Regions from separate parts of the Streptomyces botrytidirepellens genome, predicted to be linked through region 1. Evidence: riboswitches for the same ligand, from Rfam matches in the RefSeq annotation. Region 1 holds a riboswitch; each other region holds the start of a gene.
What was found. Region 1 has a riboswitch for cyclic di-AMP ahead of EEJ42_RS25830 (M23 family metallopeptidase). Riboswitches for the same ligand answer to the same signal wherever they lie in the genome.
Positions count from the first base shown of each region.

Region 2: it holds a riboswitch for cyclic di-AMP, as region 1 does, so the genes downstream of both, EEJ42_RS45315 (LysM peptidoglycan-binding domain-containing protein) here and EEJ42_RS25830 (M23 family metallopeptidase) in region 1, are expected to answer to the same signal.
Region 3: it holds a riboswitch for cyclic di-AMP, as region 1 does, so the genes downstream of both, EEJ42_RS19070 (M23 family metallopeptidase) here and EEJ42_RS25830 (M23 family metallopeptidase) in region 1, are expected to answer to the same signal.

Region 1 covers NZ_RIBZ01000307.1:6,094-11,018, forward strand. The annotation lists gene EEJ42_RS25815 (bifunctional acetate--CoA ligase family protein/GNAT family N-acetyltransferase) at 1-1,450, opposite strand, end outside; gene EEJ42_RS25820 (HPr family phosphocarrier protein) at 1,650-1,931, shown strand; gene EEJ42_RS25825 (GntR family transcriptional regulator) at 2,045-2,842, opposite strand; gene EEJ42_RS25830 (M23 family metallopeptidase) at 3,053-3,847, opposite strand; cyclic di-AMP (ydaO/yuaA leader) riboswitch at 3,862-4,023, opposite strand; gene EEJ42_RS25835 (M16 family metallopeptidase) at 4,248-4,925, opposite strand, start outside.
Region 2 covers NZ_RIBZ01000854.1:12,662-17,586, forward strand. The annotation lists gene EEJ42_RS45305 (cytochrome P450 family protein) at 22-1,275, shown strand; gene EEJ42_RS45310 (LysM peptidoglycan-binding domain-containing protein) at 1,390-2,352, shown strand; cyclic di-AMP (ydaO/yuaA leader) riboswitch at 2,607-2,774, shown strand; gene EEJ42_RS45315 (LysM peptidoglycan-binding domain-containing protein) at 2,781-3,455, shown strand; gene eno (phosphopyruvate hydratase) at 3,540-4,856, shown strand.
Region 3 covers NZ_RIBZ01000243.1:21,656-26,580, forward strand. The annotation lists gene EEJ42_RS19055 (hypothetical protein) at 1-142, shown strand, start outside; gene EEJ42_RS19060 (hypothetical protein) at 231-536, shown strand; gene EEJ42_RS19065 (aldo/keto reductase) at 581-1,537, opposite strand; gene EEJ42_RS19070 (M23 family metallopeptidase) at 1,695-2,864, opposite strand; cyclic di-AMP (ydaO/yuaA leader) riboswitch at 2,876-3,006, opposite strand; gene EEJ42_RS19075 (PP2C family protein-serine/threonine phosphatase) at 3,267-4,484, opposite strand; gene EEJ42_RS19080 (hypothetical protein) at 4,703-4,925, opposite strand, start outside.

The sequences.
Region 1 (4,925 bases):
CGCCCTTGACGACCACGACGGGCTTGACGGCGGCGGTGCGCCGGGCGAGCCGGGTGAACTTGCGGGGGTTGCCGATGGATTCGAGGTACATGAGGGCGACGTCGGTCTCCGGGTCCTCGTACCAGTACTGGAGGAGGTCGTTGCCGGAGACGTCGGCGCGGTTTCCGGTGGACACGAAGGTGGACAGACCGACCATGCCCGCGAGGCCCGCGAGACCCGCCGTCCCCTCGGTGCCGGTGGGCCGGGTGAGTCCGGCGCCGCGCCGGTGCAGCCCGGACAGCAGGGCGATGCCGATCGCGCCGGACTGGGTGAACAGCCCGATGCGGCCGGGGACGGGCAGCCGGGGTGAGAGGGAGGCGTTCAGCCGCACGCTCTCGGCGGTGTTGATGATGCCGAAGGCATTGGGGCCGATGACGCGCATGCCGTAGGTGCGGGCCTGGCGTACCAGGTCGCGCTGGCGGTCGCGGCCCTCGGGGCCGCTCTCGGCGTACCCGGCGGAGAGGACGACGAGCCCCTGGACGCCGTGGTCGCCGCAGTCGGCGACGACGGCGGGCACCTGCGCGGCGGGCACGGCGACGACGGCCAGGTCGACCGGTCCGTCGACCTCCCGCAGGGAGCGGTGGGCCGGGACGCCGTCGGGCTCCAGGCGCGTCCAGTCCTCGGGGAAGGCGTGGTTGACGGCGTGGACCCGCCCGGTGAAGCCGCCGTCGAGGAGGTTGCGCAGCACGGTGCGGCCGACCCCGCCGGGGGCCCGGCCGGTTCCGATGACGGCGACGGAGCCGGGGGTGAGCAGCCGCTGCACGGAGCGGGCCTCGGCGCGCTGCTCACGGGCGCGCATGACGGCGAGGGAGCGGTCGGTGGGCTCGAGGTCGAATTCGAGGCGGACGACGCCGTCGTCGAAGCTGCGCTTCTGGGTGTAGCCGGCGTCCGTGAACACCTTGATCATCTTGGTGTTGGCGGGCAGCACCTCGGCGGCGAAGCGGCGGATGCCGCGCTCGCGGGCGACGGCCCCGATGTGTTCGAGGAGGGCGGAGGCCACGCCGCGGCCCTGGTGGGCGTCCTGGACCAGGAAGGCGACCTCGGCCTCGTCGGCGGGGGCCCGGTCGGCGTCGCCCTCACCGGGTGGCGGGAGGTGGGCGGGCAGCCCGTCCTCGTCGATGCGGTCGTAGCGGACGGTGGCGATGAACTCGCCCCCGACGGTCGCCGCGAGCCCGACCCGGTCGACGTAGTCGTGGTGGGTGAAGCGGTGGACGTCGCGGTCGGAGAGCCGGGGGTAGGGCGCGAAGAAGCGGTAGTACTTCGACTCGTCCGAGACGTGTTCGTAGAAGCTGACCAGGCGCTGCGCGTCGTCGGGCGTGATGGGGCGGATCTGCGCGGTGCCACCGTCCCTGAGCACCACGTCGGCCTCCCAGTGGGTGGGGTACGCGTGATGATCCGACGGGCTCGGCATGGGGACAGGGTACGGGCTGAAGTCCGGGACGCAGAGGTCCGCATGGCGGACACCCTTGCGTGAACGGGGGGTGTCGAGGGAAAGTCCGTATCGGACCTGTTCGGACATGACCGGACCCACTCGGGCCCGACCCGGGCGAGACCGGACACCGTATCATCTGGTCTAGACAACAGCACCCGCAGATCTGAAGGGCAACACCATGGCTGAGCGCCGCGTCAACATCGGCTGGGCCGAGGGCCTGCACGCCCGCCCGGCGTCGATCTTCGTCCGTGCGGCGACCGCCGCCGGCGTCCCCGTCACGATCGCCAAGGCGGGCGGCGCCCCGGTCAACGCCGCTTCCATGCTCGCCGTGCTCGGCCTGGGCGCCCAGGGTGGCGACGAGGTCGTACTCGCCTCCGAGGCCGACGACGCGGAGGTCGCGCTCGACCGTCTGGCGAAGCTGGTGGCCGAGGGTCTCGAGGAGCTTCCGGAGACCGTCTGATTCCGTCCGAATCACATTTCGGCGCGGCGGGGCCGCGGTGAACCATTACGGGTCACCGCGGCCCCGTTGTTTTCCGCATCCCGAATTCCATTGAGCCGTATAGCGGGCGGCTGTTAATTCCGGCCGCTCGCCGTGTTTACGGAATGTTTCGAAGTTCTCACCTGGGACGCGTTTCGCAATCGGTATTCGGCCAGCGAGCGTTCGGTGTGCGCGGCGGCGAGCGCCCGCGCCCGGTCGGCGTCGCCGCGCGCGACCGCGTCCACGATCGCCCCGTGCTCCGCCCAGGACTCGACGGCGCGCACCGACGGGTCGGCACACCCGGCCGCACCCGGCACGCCCGGCGCGGCCTGTACGGGCTGCATGGGCTGGACCACCTGCGCGGTCTGCCGGGCCGGGTCCGACGCGTACACCCACGCCGTCTTGCGCCGCAGCTGCACCAGCATCCCCGCCAGGCTCGGGCTGCCGGACGCCTGGGCGAGCGTCTCGTGGAACCAGTCGCCCAGCGAGCGCAGCTCGCCCAGCCGGCCGCGCTGGGCCCGCTCCTGGCCGAGCCGGACCAGACCGCGCAGCACCTTCAGATGCCCCTCGGTGCGCCGCTGGGCGGCCCTGGCGGCGCCCAGCGGCTCCAGCAGGGCCCGGATGTCCAGGAGGTCGGCCGCCTCCTTCTCGGACGGCTGGGCGACGCACGCGCCCGCGTGCCGCCGGGTCGTGACGAAGCCCTCGGACTCCAGGGTGCGCAGCGCCTCGCGGACGGGCACCCGGGAGACCCCGTAGCGCCGTGCGAGCAGCTCCTCGGTCAGCCGGCTGCCGGGCGGATAGGTGCCGGAGATGATGTCGTCACGGATCGCCGTGCACACCGCATGCGCCGAAATCCGGCGACCGCCCTGGAGTGCGGCCGTATCCCCGTTCACTTCCGGTCCCGCATTGTCGAACCTCCGCCTCAACCCCGCGAAACGCATCCGATTGACGCGTGTTCAGTGACTCTATTCGAAGCCGCCGGGATTTCCGATGGGCGAAGTCAATTCAGGGATATTTTTTGGTCACAGGGGAGCGTCCCGGCCGGGTAACGCCGAAGGCCCCGTCCGGAGCGGACGGGGCCTTTCGACAGGGGTGGCGACGGGTCAGAGGTTGACGCCGTGCGAGCGCAGGTACGACAGCGGGTCCATGTCCGAGCCGTACTCCGCGGTGGTGCGGGCCTCGAAGTGCAGGTGCGGGCCGGTGACGTTGCCGGTGGCGCCGGACAGGCCGATCTGCTGGCCGGGGGTGACCTTCTGGCCGACCGAGACGCCGATCGAGGAGAGGTGGCCGTACTGGGTGTAGGTGCCGTCGTTCATCTTGATGACGACGTTGTTGCCGTACGAGCCGCCCCAGCCCGCCTCGACGACCTCACCCATGCCGACCGACTGCACCTCGGTGCCGGTGGAGGCGCTGAAGTCGATGCCGGTGTGGCTGCCGGAGGACCACAGGCCGCTGGACGCCTGGTAACCGGTGGAGACGGAGGAGCCGTCGACGGGCGAGACGAACGTGTTGAGGCGCTTGCGCTCCTCCTCACGCGCGGCGCGCTCCTTGGCCTCGCGCTCCGCCTTGGCCTTCTTCGCGGCCGCGTCGGCCTTCCGCGCGGCCTCCTGGCGGGCCACGGCCTCGGCCTTCGCCTTGGCGGCGGCGGCCTCGGCGGCGCTCTCCTGGGACTGGGCCTGCGCGTCGATCTGGTCGGAGAGACCGTCGCCCATCACCATCGCCTGGCGGAGACCGGTGTCCTGGGGAGACGGCGTCTCGCCGGTCGCGGCGAGGGCCGGGCCGGCGATGCCGGCGACGACGCCCGAGGCGACCGTGGTGATGCCAGCGATGTTCGCGCCGGTACGGACGGCGGTCTGGCTGGGACGTCGGTGCTTCCCGGCAGCACGGGTGAACGCCATGGTGTGGCGCACTCCTTTCCTTCCTTCTCGCCTACCGGGTTAGCTGACGGGTTCGGAGCAGGAAGGTCTCCTACGGGCCCCTCCCCCGGCCGGGGAAGGCGTCCGATTCACCCCAGGGACGTTTGGGTCCCCGGCTCCCCTGGCACTCGCACCATGGGACTCGGCGATGACTGTCCGTGCCGCGGGTGCGGCGGGTATCCGGCGAACAGCCGCACTGACGCTAAACGGGCCGCGTTTCGATCACCAAACGGTTACGGGTTTTTGTTGTTCTCGCCACAAACCAAACGCCCCTCAAATCGGACATACGGGAGGACCCTGGCGTCTCGCTTGACGCCAGGGCCCTTGTTCTGATGGGGCGTTGAGCCGGTCCAGGGACATCTCGGGCCCGGCGGACCGCGGTTCAGCCGGTGATGACGCGCACCTCTCCGATGCCGAGCGCCCTGACCGGCTCCTCGATCTTCGAGGCGTCACCCACGAGCACCGTCACCAGCCGGTCGGCCGGGAAGGCGCTCACGACCGCCGCGGTCGCCTCCACCGTCCCCGCCTCGGCGAGCCGGGCGTACAGCTGCGCCTGGAAGTCGTCCGGCAGGTGCTGCTCGACCTGGTCGGCGAGCGTGCCCGCGACGGCGGCGGCCGTCTCGTACTTCAGCGGGGCGACGCCGACGAGGTTCTGCACGGCGACATCGCGCTCGGCGTCCGTCAGCCCCTCCTCCTTCAGCGTCCGCAGCACCGTCCACAGGTCGTCCAGCGCCGGGCCGGTGACCTCGGTGGCCACCGAACCGCTGATCGCCAGCAGCGAGGCGCCCGCCGAGCCGCCCCCGGCCGGCGAGGGCGGCGTCGAGCGCAGCACCTGGCCGAAGGCGCGCACCCCGTAGGTGTAGCCCTTCTCCTCGCGCAGCACCCGGTCCAGCCGGGAGGTGAGGGTGCCGCCCAGGCAGTAGGTGCCGAGCACCTGGGCGGGCCAGACGCGGTCGTGCCGGTCGGCGCCGATGCGCCCGATGAGCAGCTGGGTCTGGACCGCGCCGGGCCGGTCGACGATCACCACACGGCCGGTGTCGTCGGCGATGACCGGCGGGAC
Region 2 (4,925 bases), on a different contig from region 1:
GCGGCCGGTATCGTCGGGGCCGTGTCCGATCAGCCCTGCCCCGCCTCCGCTCCCACCCTCTTCACCTGGGAGTTCGCCACTGATCCCTACCCCGCATACGCCTGGCTACGCGAGCATGCCCCGGTGCATCGGACCACGCTCCCCAGCGGGGTCGAGGCCTGGCTGGTGACTCGCTACGCCGACGCCCGCCAGGCCCTCGCCGACGCCCGGCTCTCGAAGAACCCCCAGCGGCACAGTGAGTCCGCTCACGCCCGGGGCAAAGTGGGCATCCCGGGCGAGCAGCGCGCGGATCTGATGACACATCTGCTCAATATCGATCCCCCGGACCACACCCGGCTGCGGCGGCTGGTGTCCAAGGCGTTCACCCCGCGCCGCGTCGCCGCGTTCGCCCCGCGGGTGCGCGAGCTGACCGACGACCTCATCGACGCCTTCGCGGACCGGGGAGAGGCGGACCTCATCCATGAGTTCGCCTTTCCTCTCCCCATCTACGCGATCTGCGACCTGCTCGGCGTTCCGCGCGAGGACCAGGACGACTTCCGGGACTGGGCCGGAACGATGATCCGGCACGGCGGGGGCCCGCGCGGGGGAGTGGCCCGCGCGGTGAAGAAAATCCGCGCCTATCTGGCCGAGTTGATTCACCGTAAGCGCGCCGCGCTCGGCAACGACTTGATGTCGGATCTGATCCGGGCCGGCGACCACGGTGACCATCTCACCGAGAACGAGGCCGCGGCGATGGCCTTCATCCTTTTGTTCGCGGGTTTCGAGACCACCGTCAATCTGATCGGCAACGGCCTCTACGCGCTGCTGCGCCATCCCGGGCAGCGGGCCCGGCTGCAACGGTCCCTGGAAGAAGCAGAAGAAGGGGACGAGGAACTGCTCGCCACCGGGGTCGAGGAACTGCTGCGCTACGACGGCCCGGTGGAGATGGCCACCTGGCGGTTCGCCACCGAGCCCGTGACCATCGGCGGGCAGCACATCGCCGAAGGAGAACCGGTGTTGGTGGTGCTCGCCGCCGCCGACCGCGACCCCGAGCGCTTCGCCGACCCCGACGTCCTCGACCTCGCCCGCACCGACAACCAGCACCTCGGCTACGGCCACGGCATCCATTACTGTCTGGGCGCCCCGCTGGCCCGCCTCGAGGCGCAGACCGCGCTCGCCACCCTGCTGCGCCGCATCCCCGACCTCCGGCTCGCGGTGGAGCCGGACGACCTGCGCTGGCGCGGCGGGCTCATCATGCGCGGACTGCGCACCCTTCCGGTGACCTGGGGAAAGTGACATCCGGTCAGCCATGTGACCGTGACGTGACCTGAGATACACCGGCTTGTGATGATCGTGTGGCGTCGCTATGTTCAACCGACAAACCGAGCCCCCACACGAGAGGCGATTCGCATGCTTTCCGGGAACGGACGTCACCGCCGCCCCCGCCAGGCTCCGGCCATCGTCGTCGCGGCGGGGGTGACCGGTGCGAGCATCGCCCTCCCGCTCTTCGGGGCGACCGGCGCCCAGGCCGCCCCCGCCGACACATGGGACCAGGTCGCCGAGTGCGAGAGCGCCGGGATGTGGAGCGCCAACGAGGGCAACGGCTTCTACGGCGGCCTTCAGCTGACCCTCGACATGTGGAAGAAGTACGGCGGCACCAGCTACGCCCCGCGCCCCGACCTCGCCAGCCGCTCCCAGCAGATAGCCGTCGCCGAGTCGATCCTCGGCGACCGCGGCCCGGACGCCTGGCCCAGCTGCGCGCTGAACGCCGGGCTGACCGACGGCGGCGACGCCCCGGACGTGAACCCCGGCAGCACGGCGCGCCCCTCGCAGCAGGACGACGCGGAGCGCGAGGACCGCGACCGGTCCGACGCCCGGGACCGCGGCGATTCGGCCGGCAAGGCGCCGGACGCATCGGACCCCTCCGACGCGTCCGCGGAGCCGGAGCGGCCCCAGGACTCGGCCACGCCGGGCGACTCGGACGACTCGAACGACTCCGGCGGCCCGGACGACGACGCGTCCTCCCCGTCCCCCTCTTCCGGCGCGCCTTCTCCCGGCGCGTCCGACCCCTCGCCGACCCCCTCCTCCACCGGGGGCGGCTCCGAAGGTGCCTCCGGCGCACACCGGGGCGAACGGGACGCGGGGGAGCGGCCGAGCGACCACGCCTCGCGCGGCGGTGCCGACAGGGCCGAAAACCCCACGGATGGCGGCTACACAGTGCGTCCGGGTGACAACCTTTCAGCAATCGCCGAAAAGCAGGAATTGGGCGCCGACTGGCGTCGGCTCTACGAGTCCAACGAGAACCTCATCGGAACCGACCCGGATCTCATTCTCCCTGGTCAGCGACTTGATCTCACCGTCAGGGGCCAGTAGTTCGGGGTGATTTGCCCGATCTGGAGCCGGTGAGACATACCTCTCGTCACATTTTCCGGGGCGTCCGAGGTGTCCGGTCTCTCCGCACCCGGCCCCACCTGCGCCGATGTGGGCCGGGTGAGATCGATAACAGCCCTCTTCGCTGCGATAAGGGTGTTTGAACGTTTCCCGCACGTGTGTTTAACGTCTTTCCGCTCGCCACCGCGAGCACCGTCGACCGTCACGCCGAGTCCTGCCGGCGGTCGACCGGTACCGACGCGCCAGCGCCGAAGGCAGGAGCGGGGGACCCAAGGTAAGTGCCGGGAGGCCAGCAAGATCGGCCGAGCGGCTAGGGGTGAAGCAGGGTGCGGACCCCCGCACCCAGCCGGGCAACTCACGCCCGAACCCGACAGCTCACCTCGTAGGCGTCGGTGAGGAAACGAACGAACATGTCCAACGCTCAGGGCAAGCACCGTCGTCCTTCCAAGGCCACTCGTTTCGCCGCGCTCGCCGGCCTCGCCGGAGCCGCTGTGGCCACTCCGCTCATCGGTGCGACGTCCGCCTCTGCCGCCACCACGTCCCAGTGGGACCAGGTCGCGCAGTGCGAGTCCGGCGGCAACTGGTCGATCAACACCGGCAACGGTTACTACGGCGGCCTTCAGTTCTCCTCCTCCACCTGGGCCGCGTACGGCGGTACCGCCTTCGCACCCACCGCCGACAAGGCCGGCAAGGCCCAGCAGATCCAGGTGGCCGAGAAGGTCCTGGCCAGCCAGGGCAAGGGCGCCTGGCCGGTCTGCGGCAAGGGCCTGACCAGCGGCGGCGCCCCGTCCGCCCCGGCGCCGTCCACCCCGTCGCAGAGCCAGTCCGACTCCTCGCAGTCGGCCCCGTCCGCCAAGCCGAAGGCCGCGCCCCGCAGCGCGCCCGAGCACGCCGCGCGTGACCAGGCCCGCGGCCCGATCAAGAAGGGCGACGGCGAGTACAAGGTCAAGTCCGGTGACACCCTCGGCAAGATCGCCAAGGCGGAGGACGTCAAGGGCGGCTGGAAGAAGCTCTTCGAGCTGAACAAGAACATCATCCCGAAGGCCGACCTGATCTTCCCCGGCCAGCAGCTCCACCTGAGCTGAGCAGCCACACCGTAGTCAACGAGCCCCGGCCGGGTGCGCCGCCCCCACGGTGCACCCCGCCGGGGCTTCGGTGCGGTTAGGCTCATGCTGCTACCGAAGTCCCATACGAAGGAGAACCTCGTGCCGTCCATCGACGTCGTCGTAGCTCGCGAGATCCTCGACTCGCGAGGCAACCCCACGGTCGAGGTCGAGGTCGGCCTCGACGACGGCAGCACCGGCCGTGCCGCCGTCCCGTCCGGCGCCTCCACCGGCGCCTTCGAGGCCCTCGAACTCCGTGACGGCGACAAGAACCGCTATGGCGGCAAGGGCGTGGAGAAGGCCGTCCTCGCCGTCATCGAGCAGATCGGCCCCGAGCTGGTCGGTTATGACGCCACCGAGCAGCGCCTGATCGACCAGGCGATGTTCGATCTGGATGCCACTCCGGACAAGTCCTCGCTCGGCGCCAACGCCATCCTCGGCGTCTCCCTCGCCGTGGCGCACGCCGCCTCCGAGGCGTCCGACCTGCCCCTCTTCCGTTACCTCGGCGGCCCGAACGCGCACCTGCTGCCGGTCCCGATGATGAACATCCTCAACGGCGGCTCGCACGCCGACTCCAATGTGGACATCCAGGAGTTCATGATCGCGCCGGTCGGCGCGGAGTCCTTCTCCGAGGCCCTGCGCTGGGGTGCCGAGGTCTACCACACCCTGAAGGGCGTGCTGAAGGAGCGCGGCCTGTCCACCGGTCTCGGTGACGAGGGCGGCTTCGCGCCGAACCTCGACTCCAACCGGGACGCCCTCGACCTGATCGTCGAGGCCATCAAGAAGGCCGGCTACCAGCCCGGCCAGGACATCGCGCTCGCGCTCGACGTCGCCGCCTCCGAGTTCCACAAGGACGGCGTCTACCAGTTCGAGGGCAAGGCCCGCACCGCGTCCGAGATGACCGCGTACTACGCCGAGCTGGTCGAGGCGTACCCGCTGGTCTCCATCGAGGACCCGCTGAACGAGGAGGACTGGGACGGCTGGAAGACGATCACCGAGCAGCTCGGTGACAAGGTCCAGCTGGTCGGCGACGACCTGTTCGTGACCAACCCCGAGCGGCTGGCCCGCGGCATCGAGAACGACACCGCGAACGCCCTGCTGGTCAAGGTCAACCAGATCGGCTCGCTGACCGAGACCCTCGACGCCGTCGAGCTGGCCCAGCGCAGCGGCTTCAAGTGCATGATGTCGCACCGCTCCGGTGAGACCGAGGACGTCACGATCGCCGACCTGGCCGTCGCCACCAACTGCGGCCAGATCAAGACCGGCGCCCCGGCCCGCTCCGAGCGGGTGGCCAAGTACAACCAGCTGCTGCGCATCGAGGAGATCCTCGACGACGCCGCGGTGTACGCGGGCCGCTCCGCCTTCCCGCGCTTCAAGGGCTGACCGCTTCTCGAACCTCGAGGAGCGGACACGTCTGACGCATGTCCCCGGCCCCGGTCCCGTACCGTGGCC
Region 3 (4,925 bases), on a different contig from region 1:
CACCGTGACGCTGCGCTTCGAGATCCCCATCGACGGGGACAACAACCGCTTCACGGCTGACGGCGACGGTGTCTTCCGGGTGGAGCAGTCCGGCGGGGAAGGACATCACGCCGTCGTCGGCTGGGGCATCCGCAGGGCGTAGGCCCGGGCCCTCCGCCGTAAACGGGCCCGTGCGCGGTGCCGCCTGCATAGGGTCGACCAAAGAGACCCTAGGAGTGGGAGGTAGCGGCATGGCTGAGGTACCGGCTGGGCTGGTGGCTGCGGGTGGGTTGGTCGGGGGGTACGGGGTGGCCCGGTGGACCAAGCGGCGGCCGCTCGGTGGCGTTGCGCTGGCGGCGGCCGGGGCCGTGGCCGCCAAGGGGTGGCGGGAGAAGGCCGGGAACGGGACGGCGGCCGCGCTCGGCGGGTTGTACGTGGCCGCGTTCGCCGGGTCGCATCCGCTGGCGAAGAAGGTGGGCGCGTGGCCGTCCGTCTTCGGGGTCGCCGGTGCGGTTGCCGCCGCTTCATGGGTGTTGGCGGACCGGCACGGGGCGTAGGGGCCGGGACGGCGCGTCGCCGTCCCGGCGCCGTGGCCCAGGGGTCAGTCCGAGGCCGAGGTGAGGAGGTCCAGTTCCGGCTTGGTGAGCTGGAGGTCGACCGAGGCCAGCAGGGCGGGGAGCTGGGCGGGGGTGCGGGCGCTGGCGACCGGGGCGACCACGGTGGGCTGGGCGGTGAGCCAGGCCAGGGCGACGGAGGCGTGGTCGGCGTTGTGGTTGGCGGCCACGTCGTCGAGGGCGGCGAGGACCTTCTGGCCGCGCTCGGTCTCCAGGTGCTGGGCGGCGCCCGTGGAGCGGGCGCTGTCGACCGTGGTGCCGGGGCGGTACTTGCCGGTGAGGAAGCCGGAGGCGAGCGCGTAGTACGGGAGCGTCGCCAGGCCGTGGCGGGCGGCGACGTCGGCCAGTTCGCCTTCGAAGGTGTCGCGCGAGACCAGGTTGTAGTGGGGCTGGAGGGCGACGTAGCGGGCCAGGTCCTCCTGGGCGGAGAAGGCGAGGGCGGCGTCGAGGCGCTGGGCGGAGATGTTGGAGGCGGCGATCTCGCGGATCTTGCCCGCCTTCACCAGCTCGTCAAGGGTGGAGATGATCTCCTCGACCGGCACCGAGGTGTCGTCGTAGTGGGTGTAGTAGAGGTCGACGTAGTCGGTGCCCAGGCGCTGGAGGGACTCGTCGAGGCCGGACTTGATGGCGGACGAGGAGAGTCCGCGGGGCTCCGGGACGCCGGCGCCGACCTTGGTGGCGAGGACGATGTCGTCGCGGTTGCCGCGGGAGGCGAGCCACTTGCCGAGGACGGTCTCGGACTCGCCGCCCTCGTTGCCGGGTGCCCAGGCGGAGTAGACGTCGGCGGTGTCGATGAAATTGCCGCCCGCCGCCACGTAGGCGTCGAGCACCTCGAAGGATTCGGCCTCGTCGGCCGTCCAGCCGAAGACGTTGCCGCCCAGGGAGAGCGGGAAGACGGACAGGCTGCCGATGTTCTGACGGGTGTCCTTGCGGGTCTCAGTCATGCGTCACCACAACGCTGATGGCGGAGGCGGTTATTCCGTCGGAGGCCACAGCGGAGGCCGCGGACAGAGAACCGGCGGCCCTGGCGTCAAGGGGGGAGAGAGCGCCAGAGCCGCCGGAACGAGGGGCCGTCGCCGCGACGACGGCCGGATCAGGGGGTCACGGGTTCAGCCCGTGGTCGCGCAGCCAGGACAGCGGGGCGATCGGCGAGCCGCCGCCCGGCCGCACCTCCAAGTGGAGATGGGGGCCGGTGACGTTGCCGGTGGCGCCGACGCGGCCGATGGTCTCGCCCGAGGACACCTTGCCCGAGGTGACGACCATGGACGACAGGTGGCAGTACCAGATCTCGGTGCCGTCATCGAGCTTGAGCACGATGCGGTAGCCGTACGATCCGGCCCAGCCCGCCTGGGTGATGGTGCCGCCGCTCACCGCCTTGACCGGGGTGCCGGTCGGGGCGGCGAAGTCCTGGCCGGTGTGGTCGGCGGACCACATGTCGCCCGCCTGGCCGAAGCCCGCGGTCAGGGTGTACGAGGCGACGGGGAGGGTGAACCCCGTGGAGGTGGAGGCCTGGGCGCGGCGCTCGGCGGCGGCCTTCGCGGCGGCCTCCTTCTCGGCCTCCGCCTTCTTCTTGGCGGCGGCCTCGGCGGCCTTCTTCTTGGCGGCGGCCTCGGCCTTCTTCTGCTCCGCCAGGTCGCGGGCCTTGGCGGCGGCCTTCGCGGCGTCGTCGGCGGCGGCCTTGGCGGCGGCGCGCGCCTCGCTCTCGCGTCTGTCGTCATCCGCCGCGGTCTGCTGGCTCTCGGCCTGCCGCAGGATGCGGGTGCGCAGCGCCTCGCCCGCCTCGGTGCCGCTGGTGGTGAGGGCGGTCGCGGTGGTCTGGGAGGAGCCCTGGTCGTCGGCCATCAGGGAGCCGATGCCGGGCAGGTCCTTGGCGGCGGGCAGCTGGGCCTTGACCTCGTCGGCGACGTGGGCGAGGTCCGGCATGGAGATCGGGACGGTCGGCCGGTCCTTGGCGCTCGCCATGCCGCCCGCGCCGACCGCCGCGATGACGCCGACGCCGAGGACGGCGCCGCTGCGGGCCATGGTCCCGCCGCGCTGCTTGCCGACGCGGTGCCGACCGCGGAGCGGAGCGATGGACTCCTCGGTGGGGTTCCACTCGTCCCAGACGGCTTCCTTGCCTACGGGCGGCTCATCCGGTTCGGCGCCGAGGCCGACCGTGGTGCGGGCGCCGGCTCCGGCGTCGAAGCCGACTCCGTACGCGGTCGCAGTGCCGGGACCCGTACCCGACGAGCGGTACGGAGCTTCGTCCAGTACGGACCTGTTGGACGCCACCGGGGCGCACTCCTTTCCTTCCCTCTCGCCTACCGGGTTAGCTGACGGGTTCGGAGCAGGAAGGTCTCCTACGGGTCAGGTTCGACCCGATTCACCCCAAGGTGGTGGTTCCCCGGTTCCCTGGTGCTGGTGCCTGGTGCTGATGGTGGTGCTGGCGCTGCACGTACGGGATTCGGCGACGGCGCACGGTTGCCGCCTCTGCGACGGCTGTGCCGACCGCGCTGCGTTATCGAACGTTAATAGAGAGCGCGACATGATTCCAAGCTCTTCTGAAGAATCCGCGTAGCTTTGGCATGAACTTAGTAACCAAGGAAGGACAGATGGGGGCGTTTCACCCCGGTTGAAAAGGGATGGTAAAAACCTCCGGCGGGCTGATCGTGTGTCAATCGTTATGCGCGCGCGTCACGGTTGGCTACGGTCCGTGTCCGGAGCGGGGGTCGTGGTTCCGTTCGTTCCGGGTGGGCGCCGGACCGCGAGCAGGGCCATGTCGTCCGAGGTCTCTCCGCCCGCGTGCAGCGCGACGTCCTCCACCAGCGCGTCGAGCAGCCCGCCCGGTCCGGTGAAGCGGCGGCCGCGCAGCCGCTCCTCGGGGACGTAGAACGTGCCGTGCCGGTCGCGGGCCTCGGTCACCCCGTCCGTGAACAGCAGCAGCGTCGCGTCCTCGGGAAACCGCAGCTCCGTCACCCGGTCGGGCCACGCGCCCAGTTCGCCCATCCCCAGCGGCAGCGCGGCCGTCTCCGGCTCCAGGCGGCGCACCGCGCCGTCGCCGGGCAGCAGCAGCGGCGCCGGGTGGCCGCGGTTGATGAGGCGGAGGGTGGAGTCGCCGCGCGGGATCTCGCCGAGGACGGCGGTGGTGAACCCCTCGAACGCCTCCAGATCGGCCCGCTGCCGGGCGCCCTCGCGCCGCAGCGCCCGCTCCAGCCGCCCCGCGAGTCCCTCCAGCGTCGCCTCCTGCTCCGCGGCCTCCCGGAAGGCGCCGATGAGGACCGCGACGACCTCCACGGCCTGGAGCCCCTTGCCGCGGACGTCCCCGACGATCAGCCGTACGCCGTGCGGGGTGTCCTGCACCGCGTACAGATCGCCGCCGATCGCCGCGTACCGCTCGGCCGCCACATAGCGCGCCGCGACGTCCAGCCCGGCGATACGGGCGGGCGGTACGGGCAGCACGGCCCGCTGCGCCGCCTCCGCGATGCCGCGCGCCGACGCCAGCCGCCGGTCGCCGCGGCGGACGACGCGGTTGATCACGAGCGCGAGCAGGGCGACGGTGGCCACCGTGGCGATCTCGGTCGCGGCCTGGGTCGGGTCCCGTACGCCGTGCAGCTCCGCCAGCAGGCAGACGGCGGTGAGGGCGAGGACCGTGGTGATGATGGTCTGCCGCAGCGGGAAGAGGGAGGCGGCGACCAGCGGGGCCGCGGCGAAGAAGGGGGAGGCGGTGTACGGGGCCGGGGCGGCGAGGTCGAAGGCGATGCCGCCGAGCAGGAGGATGGCGGGGGTCCACGGGGCCAGTCGGCGCCCCGGCGAGGCCTGGACGGCCTCCTCGGCCGTGACGAGCCCGGCGGCCGCGCCCGAGGAGTCGGTGGCGGGCGTACGGGCGCCCGCACGAGCCCTGCTCCTTCGCACCCGCACCACCGGCTTCTCCCGCTTTCCCTGGTCCGTTACCCCGTCATCAGGCTTCCGGGTGCCGGGGCACGCTGCGAGTCGGTGGCGGCCATGTGGGTGGGTCAGAAGTGCTTCATCGTCGCGGCGGAGGGGCGGCGGATGTGCGGTGGTGAACACCGAAGCGGCCCCGGATGGCGTGCATCCGGGGCCGCAGGGGAAGCCGTGGCGTTCGTCAGGACTCAGAAGCCGTGGCCGCCGCCGTAGCCCTTGTCGCCGTAGCCCTTGTCGCCGTAGCTCCTGACGTTGTTCCCGTAGGGGTTGTCGCTGATGGCGATGTTGGTGCACTTGGCGCCAACGTTGATGTCGCCGCCCGGAGCGGTGCCGGTGACCGGAGTGATGAGGCCGGTGGCCGTCTCACAGTCGTTGCTCTGGACCGCCGCGGGGTTGTTGGTGAAGTTGAGA